3 regions of the Micromonospora peucetia genome follow, and region 2 is predicted to be linked to each of the others. Evidence: riboswitches for the same ligand, from Rfam matches in the RefSeq annotation. Region 2 holds a riboswitch; each other region holds the start of a gene.
The links. A riboswitch is a leader RNA that binds a small molecule or an ion and turns the genes downstream of it on or off. The one in region 2 is predicted to bind S-adenosylmethionine.
Positions count from the first base shown of each region.

Region 1: it holds a riboswitch for S-adenosylmethionine, as region 2 does, so the genes downstream of both, thrC (threonine synthase) here and GA0070608_RS24180 (ABC transporter substrate-binding protein) in region 2, are expected to answer to the same signal.
Region 3: it holds a riboswitch for S-adenosylmethionine, as region 2 does, so the genes downstream of both, GA0070608_RS12350 (aminotransferase class V-fold PLP-dependent enzyme) here and GA0070608_RS24180 (ABC transporter substrate-binding protein) in region 2, are expected to answer to the same signal.

Region 1 is NZ_FMIC01000002.1:2,620,703-2,623,954, forward strand. It holds gene GA0070608_RS12255 (hypothetical protein) at 1-257, opposite strand, end outside; gene GA0070608_RS12260 (hypothetical protein) at 446-1,195, opposite strand; SAM riboswitch class I at 1,383-1,518, shown strand; gene thrC (threonine synthase) at 1,529-2,815, shown strand; gene GA0070608_RS12270 (GNAT family N-acetyltransferase) at 3,251-3,252, shown strand, end outside.
Region 2 is NZ_FMIC01000002.1:5,363,760-5,367,011, reverse strand. It holds gene GA0070608_RS24185 (MFS transporter) at 1-647, opposite strand, end outside; SAM riboswitch class IV at 987-1,098, shown strand; gene GA0070608_RS24180 (ABC transporter substrate-binding protein) at 1,394-2,230, shown strand; gene GA0070608_RS24175 (amino acid ABC transporter permease) at 2,271-3,050, shown strand; gene GA0070608_RS24170 (amino acid ABC transporter ATP-binding protein) at 3,053-3,252, shown strand, end outside.
Region 3 is NZ_FMIC01000002.1:2,639,198-2,642,449, reverse strand. It holds gene GA0070608_RS12355 (PrsW family intramembrane metalloprotease) at 1-1,173, opposite strand, end outside; SAM riboswitch class IV at 1,196-1,316, shown strand; gene GA0070608_RS12350 (aminotransferase class V-fold PLP-dependent enzyme) at 1,363-2,664, shown strand; gene GA0070608_RS12340 (FUSC family protein) at 2,964-3,252, opposite strand, start outside.

The DNA of each region.
Region 1 (3,252 bases), 2.7 Mb from region 2:
AGGACGTTCATGTAGTTGCGGGCTGCCTCTGAGCTGCCCTGGATCAGGCTCATCGCCTCGACCAGCCGTTGCCTGCTCTGCTCGGCGCGGGCGATGGCCTCGGCGATGGCCGGATGGCCGGTGCCGGTGGCGACTGCCCGCATCCGGGCCAACGTCTGGTCCGTGGCCTCGACGGCGGCCCGGATCTGCATGACCGTGGCATTGCCCTGCTCTGCGGCCTGTGCGAGGGCTGCCTTGACTTCCTCGATGCTCGCCATCCGGCCCTCCGGAGTATCGACGCGAGACGACGTCGCCCTGCGTGTTTATTCGGACACTATCGGAGACGGTCTGGTCGCCGCACTCCCGACCACCGCGCCGAGTCGGGATGTCGACATTGACTGTGCCCAATCCCGACTTCGCTGCGTGCGGCCTGGGTCGTGTCGTGCGCAGCGACTCGGCGGGGACGTCAGCGGGAACGGGACTTGCGCTTCCGGGCGGGGGAGCTGCCGTCGGGGACCGTGCCGGAGTCCGAGGAGTCGGCGGTGTCGCCGTCGGCGGAGGCCTCGGTCGCCCGGGCGTCGGTGTGGCTCAGCTTGGCCAGTGACGTGCCCCTGAGCTGGTAGACGGCGGTGCGCCGGATGTTCAGCTCCGCCATCGGGCTGTTCGTCGACCGGGTCAGGTAGACCACCGTCGCCCTGCCGTCGCGCACGCTGACGCTCTCCACCGGGGTGCGGTCGCCGAGGTCGACCTGGGCCTGGTAGTCCGGTTCGCCGTCGACGTTGCGCCAGGCGGCGAGGGTGAAGAAGCGCCCGGTGCCACCGCCGTCGAGCATGACCACGCCGATCGCGTCGCCCGCGCCGTCGCTGTCGAGATCGCCGACGGCGCAGGGCCGCTGCAACTCCACCGTCGTGCCGTCCCGGTCGGACCAGCGGCCGTCGACGAGGCGGATCGGCGCGGCGTACTCCCGGTAGCGGACCTTCCTGCTGCCGACCCGGGTGTTGCGCAGTTCGACGCAGGCGAGCTGGTCGCCCGTACGGCGTGGGGTCGGGGTGGCCCGGGTGGTCGCCGTGTCGACGTCGTCCCGCTTGGCGGCGGTGCCGGTCGACCCGTCGGCGGACCGGTTCCGCTTCTTCCGGCTGCCCGGAGAGCAGGCGGTGGTGGCGACCAGCAGGCAGACCATGGAGAGCGCCACCACGGGGACGAGCTTGCGACGCATCGCGCGATTCCCTTCCATCGATGAGCCCGCACGGTAGCCGGCCCGCGCCAGCCCGGTCGCCGGTGGTGGGTCACCGCGTACCGGAAGCGTTTCCGAAAGGCGGGAGAGGCTGCGGCATCGCTCACAGCGTGGGATCCACCGTTTATCCGGGCGGCGAGAGCGCCTAGACTCGGCGGCACAACTGCATACCTCATCCAGAGGGGCTGAGGGATACGGCCCGACGACGCCCCGGCAACCACCCCGCGCGCTCATCGCAGAGCGCCCCGCGGGGCAGGTGCCAATTCCGTCCCCGCCGCAGGGTGCGATGTGGGGAAAGATGAGAGGACCCTCGACATGACGTCGACGTACGCCCCCTCCGGCATCGACACCACCGTCAGCCCCGCCCGCGCCCTGGTCTGCCGCGCCTGTTCGGCCCGCTACCCGCTCGCCGCCCAGCACGCCTGTTACGACTGTTTCGGCCCGCTGGAGGTCGACTACGACGCCGCCGCGCTGGCGGCGGTCACCCGGGAGCAGATCGAGGCGGGCCCACAGAACATCTGGCGGTACGCGGCCCTGCTGCCCGCCGGCCAGGACCCGGCCACCCGGGTCACCCTCGACCCGGGCTTCACCCCGCTGGTGGCCGCCCCGCACCTCGCCGCCGAGCTGGGCATCACCGCCCCGCTCTGGGTCAAGGACGACAGCGCCAACCCGACCCACTCGTTCAAGGACCGGGTGGTCTCCGTGGCGTTGACCGCCGCCCGGGCGCTCGGCTTCAGCCGCTACGCCTGCGCCTCCACGGGCAACCTGGCGAACTCGGTCGCCGCGCACGCCGCCCGGGCCGGCACGCCGTCGGTGGTCTTCATCCCCGGCGACCTGGAACAGGGCAAGGTCATCACCACCGCCGTCTACGGTGGCGAGCTGGTCGCCATCGACGGCTCGTACGACGACGTGAACCGGCTCTGCGGCGAGCTGGTGGAGACGGACGAGTTCGAGGACACCGCGTTCGTCAACGTCAACGTGCGCCCCTACTACGCCGAGGGGTCGAAGACGCTCGGCTACGAGGTGGCCGAGCAGCTCGGCTGGCGGATCCCCGCGCAGGTGGTGATCCCGATGGCCTCCGGCGAACTGCTCACCAAGATTGACAAGGCGTTCGCCGAGTTGGTCGAGATCGGCCTGGTCGAGGCTCCGGCCGGCGGCTGGAAGGTGTTCGGCGCCCAGTCGGCCGGCTGCAACCCGATCGCCACCGCCCTGCACGCCGACACCGACACCATCACCCCCGTCAGACCGACCGGCATCGCCAAGTCCCTGAACATCGGCGACCCGGCCGCCGGCATCTACGCGCTGGAGGCGGTACGCCGCACCGGAGGCTGGATGGAGTACGTCGACGACGACGAGATCCGCGCCGGCATCCAGATGCTGGCCCGGACCACCGGCGTCTTCGCCGAGACGGCCGGCGGGGTGACCGTGGCCGTGCTGCGCAAGCTGATCGAGTCGGGCCGGCTGGACCCGACGGCGGAAACCGTTGTCTTCAACACCGGCGAGGGCCTCAAGACCCTCGACGCGGTGGCCGGCCAGGTCGGCCCCACCCACCGCATCAAGCCCTCGCTACGCGCCGCCCGCGACGCCGGCCTCCTCGGCTGACTCCCGCCCTGCCCCGCTCCCCGCCCCGCCCTGCGCCCCGCCCCGCCCCGTCCCGCTCCCCGCGATCTTGCACTTACTGCCCCGACGTTTCGGGACTTTCAGGGCATCTTGAGGGCACAAAGTGCAAGATCGCGGCGGGCGCGGCGGGCGCGGCGGGCGCGGCGGGCGGACGCGGCGGGCGGGGGAGGGGCGGGGAGAGGGTTTCAGGGGGTGACTGGGTTTTTGCTGTGAGTGCGGAAAACGCGCCGACGAGGACTTGACGGCAGGAACCGCACGGCGCAAGATGCTCCGTGCGGGAGGGCGTTTCGCCCGAGACTTTCAGTTCTTGCGACCCAACGCCGGAGGCGTTGTGCGAGCGTCCCTCCCGACCAACTTCCGATCGGGCCAGCGGTTATTCGCTGGCCCGATCGTCGTCTCATGGCGCACTCTCGCGCAAT
Region 2 (3,252 bases):
CGGACCGCGTCGGTCGTGGCGAACCAGACGGTGCCGGCGGCCTGGAAGAACGCGGCGGCGGCCAGACCGCCGGCCGGACCGACCAGGCCCACGGCGGCGAGCGTGACCACCGGACCGAGAATGAAGATGGTCTCCTGCACGGCGATGTCCAGGGTGTACGCGGTCTGCACCCGGTGCGCGGGGAGAAGGCCGCGCCAGAGCACCCGCAGGCACGACTCGAACGGCGGTGCGCCCGCTCCGGCCAGGGCGGCGGCGAAGACGGTCACCGGCAGGTTGACGTGCGCGGCGGTGAGCGCGAAGCCGATCGTCGACGCCGTCACGGCCAGCCACAGCACCGGCGGCTGCCGCCAGCGGTCCGCCATCCGGGCGAGCATCGGCTGACCCACCGCGGTGCCGGCGGTGAACGCGGCGACCAGCAGCCCGGCCACGGTCAGCGTCATCGTCTCCCGGGCGAACACCAGCAGGGCCAGGGGGGCCGCGCCGAGCGGGATCCGGCCGAGCAGGCTGGCCGCCAGGACCCGGGCGGTCTGTGGCGCCCGGAGCACCGCGAGGGCGGAGGTGTCGGTGGGGTCGGCGTCGGTGGGTCGCCCGCCGCCCGACGAACGGTCGGCGGGCGGTACGAGTTCGGTGTCATCGGGCACGGGCATGACTGGGCGCTCCCGGATCGTGGCGGAGGTGGACCGGAGGTCGACGGAGCACCGGGCCGGTCAGGGAGCGAAGTCGGAGCGTTCGTGGTCGTCGCCGTACAACGGAAGTTCCGGGGTGATCCAGCGGCCGTACGCGGCGGCGACGACGTGCAGCGCGATCACGGTGGAAAGTCTAGACCTGACGCTGGCGCCGAGCGTGGACGTGCTCCTGGAGGCGTACCGGCCCCCGCGGCACGTCGGCGGGGCGGTCGAGGAGTGACGCTGACCTGCACGGGGGTCCGCGTGAGCGTGGTCATAGCGGCTGGACGGCCCCCCGTGGCGGGGCTAGCCTCGTCAACAGGTCATGAGCGCCAGCGTCAAGCCCCGGCTCGCTGGCCGGCAACCCTCGTCCGCGCAGGGGTGCCCCGGGTGAAGACCAGGCACCGGAGCGGCTCCGGTGCAAGCGCGGCCTGGTTCCCAGGTCGACAGCGACCGAGGGAGAGCCATGTCCTTTCGCATCTGCGTTCCACCGGCGGTCCCCGCCGTGGCCCTGACGTCGCCGGCCCTGATCCGGCGTCGCCACATCGACATGATGCGGGTCTGCGCCACCTCCTGTCGCCCCGGCGACCCGCGCTAGGCGCGCCACTCCCCTCTTCCAGGCACCACTTTCCCAGCGGTACGCCCACCGGGCGTCCCGCCGGCGCCGCACGCCTGTGCCCGCCGCCGGAACACCTCATTCGGAGACACCTGTGCGAATCCTTTCTTCTGTGACCCGGGCCGCCGCCCTCGGCGTGGCCGCCGTCCTCGCCGCCACCGCCCTGACCGCGTGCGGCGACGACGCGGCCGGCACGGCCGACAACCCGTACAACCTGCTCCAGGCGGGCGTGCTGCGTACCGGCACGCTCACCGACGCCCCGCCGAACGTCTATCTCAAGGACGGCAAGTTCACCGGCTTCGACAACGACCTGCTCACCGCGGTCGCCGCGAAGGTCGGCCTGAAGGTGGAGTTCGTCGGCACCGACTTCTCCGCCCTGCTCTCCCAGGTCAACAACCGCAAGTTCGACGTCGGCAGCTCCTCGATCACCATCACCGAGGCGCGGAAGAAGACGGTCGACTTCGGCAACGGCTACGACTTCGGCCACTTCGGACTCGACGTGCCGGCCGGCTCGTCGATCACCGGCTTCGACCAGCTCACCGGCAAGCGGGTCGTGGTCGTGCAGGGCACCGTCCAGGACGACTACGCCACCGGCGAGGGGCTCGACCCGGTCCGGGTGCCCGACTACAACGGCGCGATCAACCAGCTCAAGGCCGGCACCGCCGACGCCTGGATCGCCCCCGCCGAGATCGGCGACAAGTCGGCCGCCGACAGCAGCGGCAAGATCACCGTGGCGGCCAAGCTGCTCAGCCCGGCGCCCACGGCGTACGCGTTCGCCAAGGGCAACGACAAGCTGCGCGAGGCGCTCGACAAGGGCCTCGACGAGGTGATCGCGGACGGCACGTGGAGCCGCCTGCAGGCCCAGTACTACCCGGGCCGCTCGATCCCGGCCGACTTCAAGCCGGGCAGCGGCACGGTCCCGGTGCCGGCGGCGTCGGCCACCTCCTGACACGTACGGACGACGAGCGAGCGGGGCGGTAGGAGAGACGATGGATCCGTTGAGCACCCTGTGGGAGACCTTCTTCGACTGGGACTCCATGCGCGAGGCGCTGCCCGAGATGCTGACGGTGGGGCTGCCCAACACGCTGATCCTGGCGATCTCCGCCGCCCTGCTCGGCTCGGTGCTGGGCATGGCACTGGCCGTCGCGGGCATCTCGCGTACCCGATGGTTGCGGTGGCCGGCGCGGGTCTACACCGACGTGTTCCGCGGCCTGCCGGCCGCGGCGACGATCCTGCTCATCGGCGTCGGGCTGGCACCGCTGGGCATGCAGGTGTGGGGGCCCAACCCGTATCCGCTGGGCATCCTGGCGCTGTCGCTGATCGCGGCGGCCTACATCGGCGAGATCTTCCGCTCCGGCATCCAGTCGGTGGAGGCCACCCAGCTGGAGGGGGCCCGGGCGCTGGGCCTGTCCTGGGGCGAGGCGATGCGCCTGGTGATCGTGCCGCAGGGCATCCGGCGGGTGCTGCCGGCCTGGGTGAACCAGCTGATCGCGCTGATCAAGGACTCCAGCCTGGTCTACTTCCTCGGCCTGCTGGCCAGCCAGCGGGAACTGTTCCGGATCGGGCAGGACTATGCGGCGAACACCGGCAACCAGTCGGCGCTACTGCTGGCCGGGCTCTGCTACCTGGTGCTGACTGTGCCGCTGACACACGTCGTCAACTGGATCGACCGGCGGCTGCGGCACGGCCGGCAGGCTGCCGCGCCCGACGACGCCGATGACGACCTCGACCTGGCACTGCCGGGCGCGGCGGGAGGAAACCAGCGATGAGCATCGACACGACGACCTCGGTGAGCCTCAGCGTCCGGGACGTGCACCTGGCCTTCGGGGCGCACCGGGTGCTGCGCGGGGTGGACCTGGATGTGGCGCGCGGGGCGACGGCCTGCGTGATCGGTCCGTCCGGGTCGGGCAAGTCCACCCTGCTGCGCACCATCAACCGGCTGATCGAGCCCGACCGCGGCGACGTGCTGCT
Region 3 (3,252 bases), 2.7 Mb from region 2:
GCGCAACGCGCCGTCGCGCAGCAGCGCCAGCCGGGTCGCCGCGAACTGGTAGCCGCGCATCGCCCTCAGCCCGCCATCGCCGGCCACCCGCTTGGCCCACACCCGGGCCGCGTGCCGCCGCCCCAGGCTGCTCAGCGCCGCCACCTCGGGCGGGGTGAGCCAGCCGGCCCGGACGTAGTCCGGCAGGGTCCGCTCGGTGATCCGCCCCTCCCAGGCCCGCAGCCACAGGGCGAGCCCGACCATGCCGAAGAACAACGGCACCATCACGCCGATGAAGCCGTACAACATGATCAACGTTTCGCCGGTGGCCTGGGTGAGCGTGGGCAGCAGGTTCCAGAGGCCGTGCAGCATCATCGCCAACAGCAGGCCGGCGATCGGGGCGAGCACCCGGACCCACCGGTTGGCGGCGCGCGCGGCGATGCCCAGCCCCACCCCGGTCATCGAGGTGAACAGCGGGTGGGCGAAGCCGAAGAGCAGGATCCGGACGATGAAGATGGCGATGACCTGCTGGGTGCCGGTCGCCGGCCCGTACTGCTGCGCGCCGCTGGCGTAGCCGTGACCGCCCAGGTAGAGGATGTTCTCCACCATGGCGAAGCCGACCGCGGAGAGCCCGCAGTAGACCAGGGCGTCGGTGATGCCGGAGAACTCCCGCCGGCGGAAGATCAGCAGCAGGATCGGCCCGATGGCCTTGGTCAGCTCCTCGATGAACGGCGCGACCAGCACCGCGGTCAGCCCGTCCGGCAGCCCCCAGTCCTCGAACAGCCCCGCGAAGAAGCCGTTGACCTCCAGCGATGCGGCGGTGGAGACGAACGCGCCCCAGGCGAAGCAGAAGATCAGGTACTTCAGGGGTTCCGGTTCGTAGCGGTCGAGCCAGAGGAAACAGCCCACCAGCACCGGAACCGGGAGGATCGCGGCGACCAGGCCGATCAGCAGCGCCTCGACGCCGAGATTCTGACCGAGTCTGAAGACCATGAACAGCGCGCAGGCCGCGATGAACACGACGGTCCCGGCCAGCACCAGGTACCGGGGCCAACCCGGCCGGCGCACCGGCATCCGGGGCCCGGCCCCGACCGGCGGCGGAACGGCGGGCGCGGTCGGCGGCAGCGGTGCGCCGGGCGGGGTGTCGGCCATGCGGTCAGCGTAGCCATCCCCGGCCGGCTGGTTCGGCCGCATTCACCCGGCTATGCTGCCGGCAGGTCACGAGCGCCAGCGTCAAGCCCCGGTTTGCTGGCCGGCAACCCTCGTCGAGTTCGCGGTGGGGTGCCCCGGGTGATGACCGGGCCCGGCGCGATCCGCGTGCCGGGCAAGCGCGGACCCCGCCCGTGTGCGCCCACCCGGGGTCCCTGGACCCGGAGGTCGGCCATGACCGTCACCCTCGCGCCTTCGCCCGCACCGCAGCCGCCCACCGTCGCCGGGCCGCTCGGCGTGCTCGGCGTACCCGGCCAGGTAAACCTGGACTACGCCGCCACCGCGCCCTGCGCGCGAGCCGCGGCCGACGCGGTGGCCGAGCTGCTGCCCTGGTACGCCAGCGTGCATCGCGGCGCCGGGGCCCTGTCGCGGCGCTGCACCCTCGCCTACGAACGCGCCCGGCAGACGGTCGGTGACTTCTTCGGCGCCCGCGCCGAAGACCACGTGATCTTCACCCGCAACACCACCGACGCGCTGAACCTGCTGGCCCGGGCCCTGCCCGCCGGCACCACGGTGGTCACCTTCGGCGGGGAGCACCACGCCAACCTGCTGCCCTGGCCGCGCGGCTCGGTCCGGCTGCCGGTGCCCCGGGAGCCGGCCGAGGCGGTCCGCGCGCTGGCCGCCGCGCTCAGCGAGCTGCGCAGGCCGGACGGGAGGGGCGGCCCAGTCACACATCCCGCGCGCCCCGGCGTCGACCAGGGCCCGCCCGTGCTGGTGGCGGTGACCGCCGCCAGCAACGTGACCGGCGAGCGCTGGCCGGTGGCCGAGCTGGCCCAGGTGGCCCGGCGGTACGGTGCCCGGATCGCGGTGGACGCCGCGCAACTCGCCCCGCACGCACCGGTGGACGTCGCCTCACTCGACGTCGACTACCTCGCGGTCTCCGGCCACAAGCTGTACGCGCCGTTCGGCACGGGGGTGCTCGTCGGGCGGGCGGACTGGCTGGACGCGGCGCCGCCGTACCTGGTCGGCGGCGGCGCCACCAGCCACGTCGGGGCGGCCACCCACGACGTACGGTGGGCGACCGGCCCGGCCCGGCACGAGGCGGGCACGCCGAACCTGCTCGGCGCGGTCGCCCTGGCCGCGGTCTGCGCCGCCCTGGCCGACGCCGACCGGGCCGCCCTGCACGACACCGAGCAGGCCCTGCTGGCCCGGCTGCGCGACGGCATCGCGGCCCTGCCGCACGTGGTGGAGCTGCGCACGTTCGGGCCGGCGGCGTCCCGGGTGGGCATCGTGTCGTTCGTGGTGGCCGGCCGGGACTCGGCGGAGGTGGCGGCGGAACTGGCCACGTCGTACGACATCGGGGTGCGCGACGGCCTCTTCTGCGCCCATCCGCTGGCCCGGCGGCTGCTCGACGAGGCGGCGGCCCGCAGCGGCCGGCGGGACCTGCCACCGACCGCCCTGCGCGCCAGCATCGGCCTGGGCAGCACGACAGACCACGTCGACCGCCTCCTGACCGCCCTGACCACCCTGCCCTGACCTCCCCGCCCTCCCCTTCCCCCGCCCCGCGCCTCCCACCCCTGCCCTTCCCGCGCCTCCCGCCTCCCGCCCCGCGCTCCCGCCCCGCGCTCCCGCCCCGCGCTCCCGCCCCGTCGATCTTGCACTTACTGCCCCGGCAAACCGGACTAAAGCCGCGCCTTAGGGGCCGAAAGTGCAAGATCGCGGGCGAGGGGGCGGGTGCGCGGGGCGCGAGCGAGGCGGGGGCGGCGGGCGAGGGGGCAGGGTTGTGAGCGAGAGGGGCGGGGCTGTGAGCGGTGGGTGGTGGGGCGGCGGGGTGGTCAGCCAAGCGGCGGGGCGGTGGGTGGCTTCGGGGGGCCGTGATCGTGCGCTCGGTCCTGGTCGCCGAAGGACTGCCGGACGCCACGGTTCGCCTCCTCCTGGCTGATGCCGGAGGCCACCATCAGGTCGCTGGCGGTGGTCCGCACCTGTGCGATCACCACGCTGCCGGAGAAGCCGACCCCCTCGGCGTACGCCCGGCCGGCCTCGCCGACCGCGCGCAGCGCCCGCTCCCGAGCCTTCTCCGGCTCCTCGGCGACGGCGAACTCGTGCTTGAGCAGGCGTACCGAC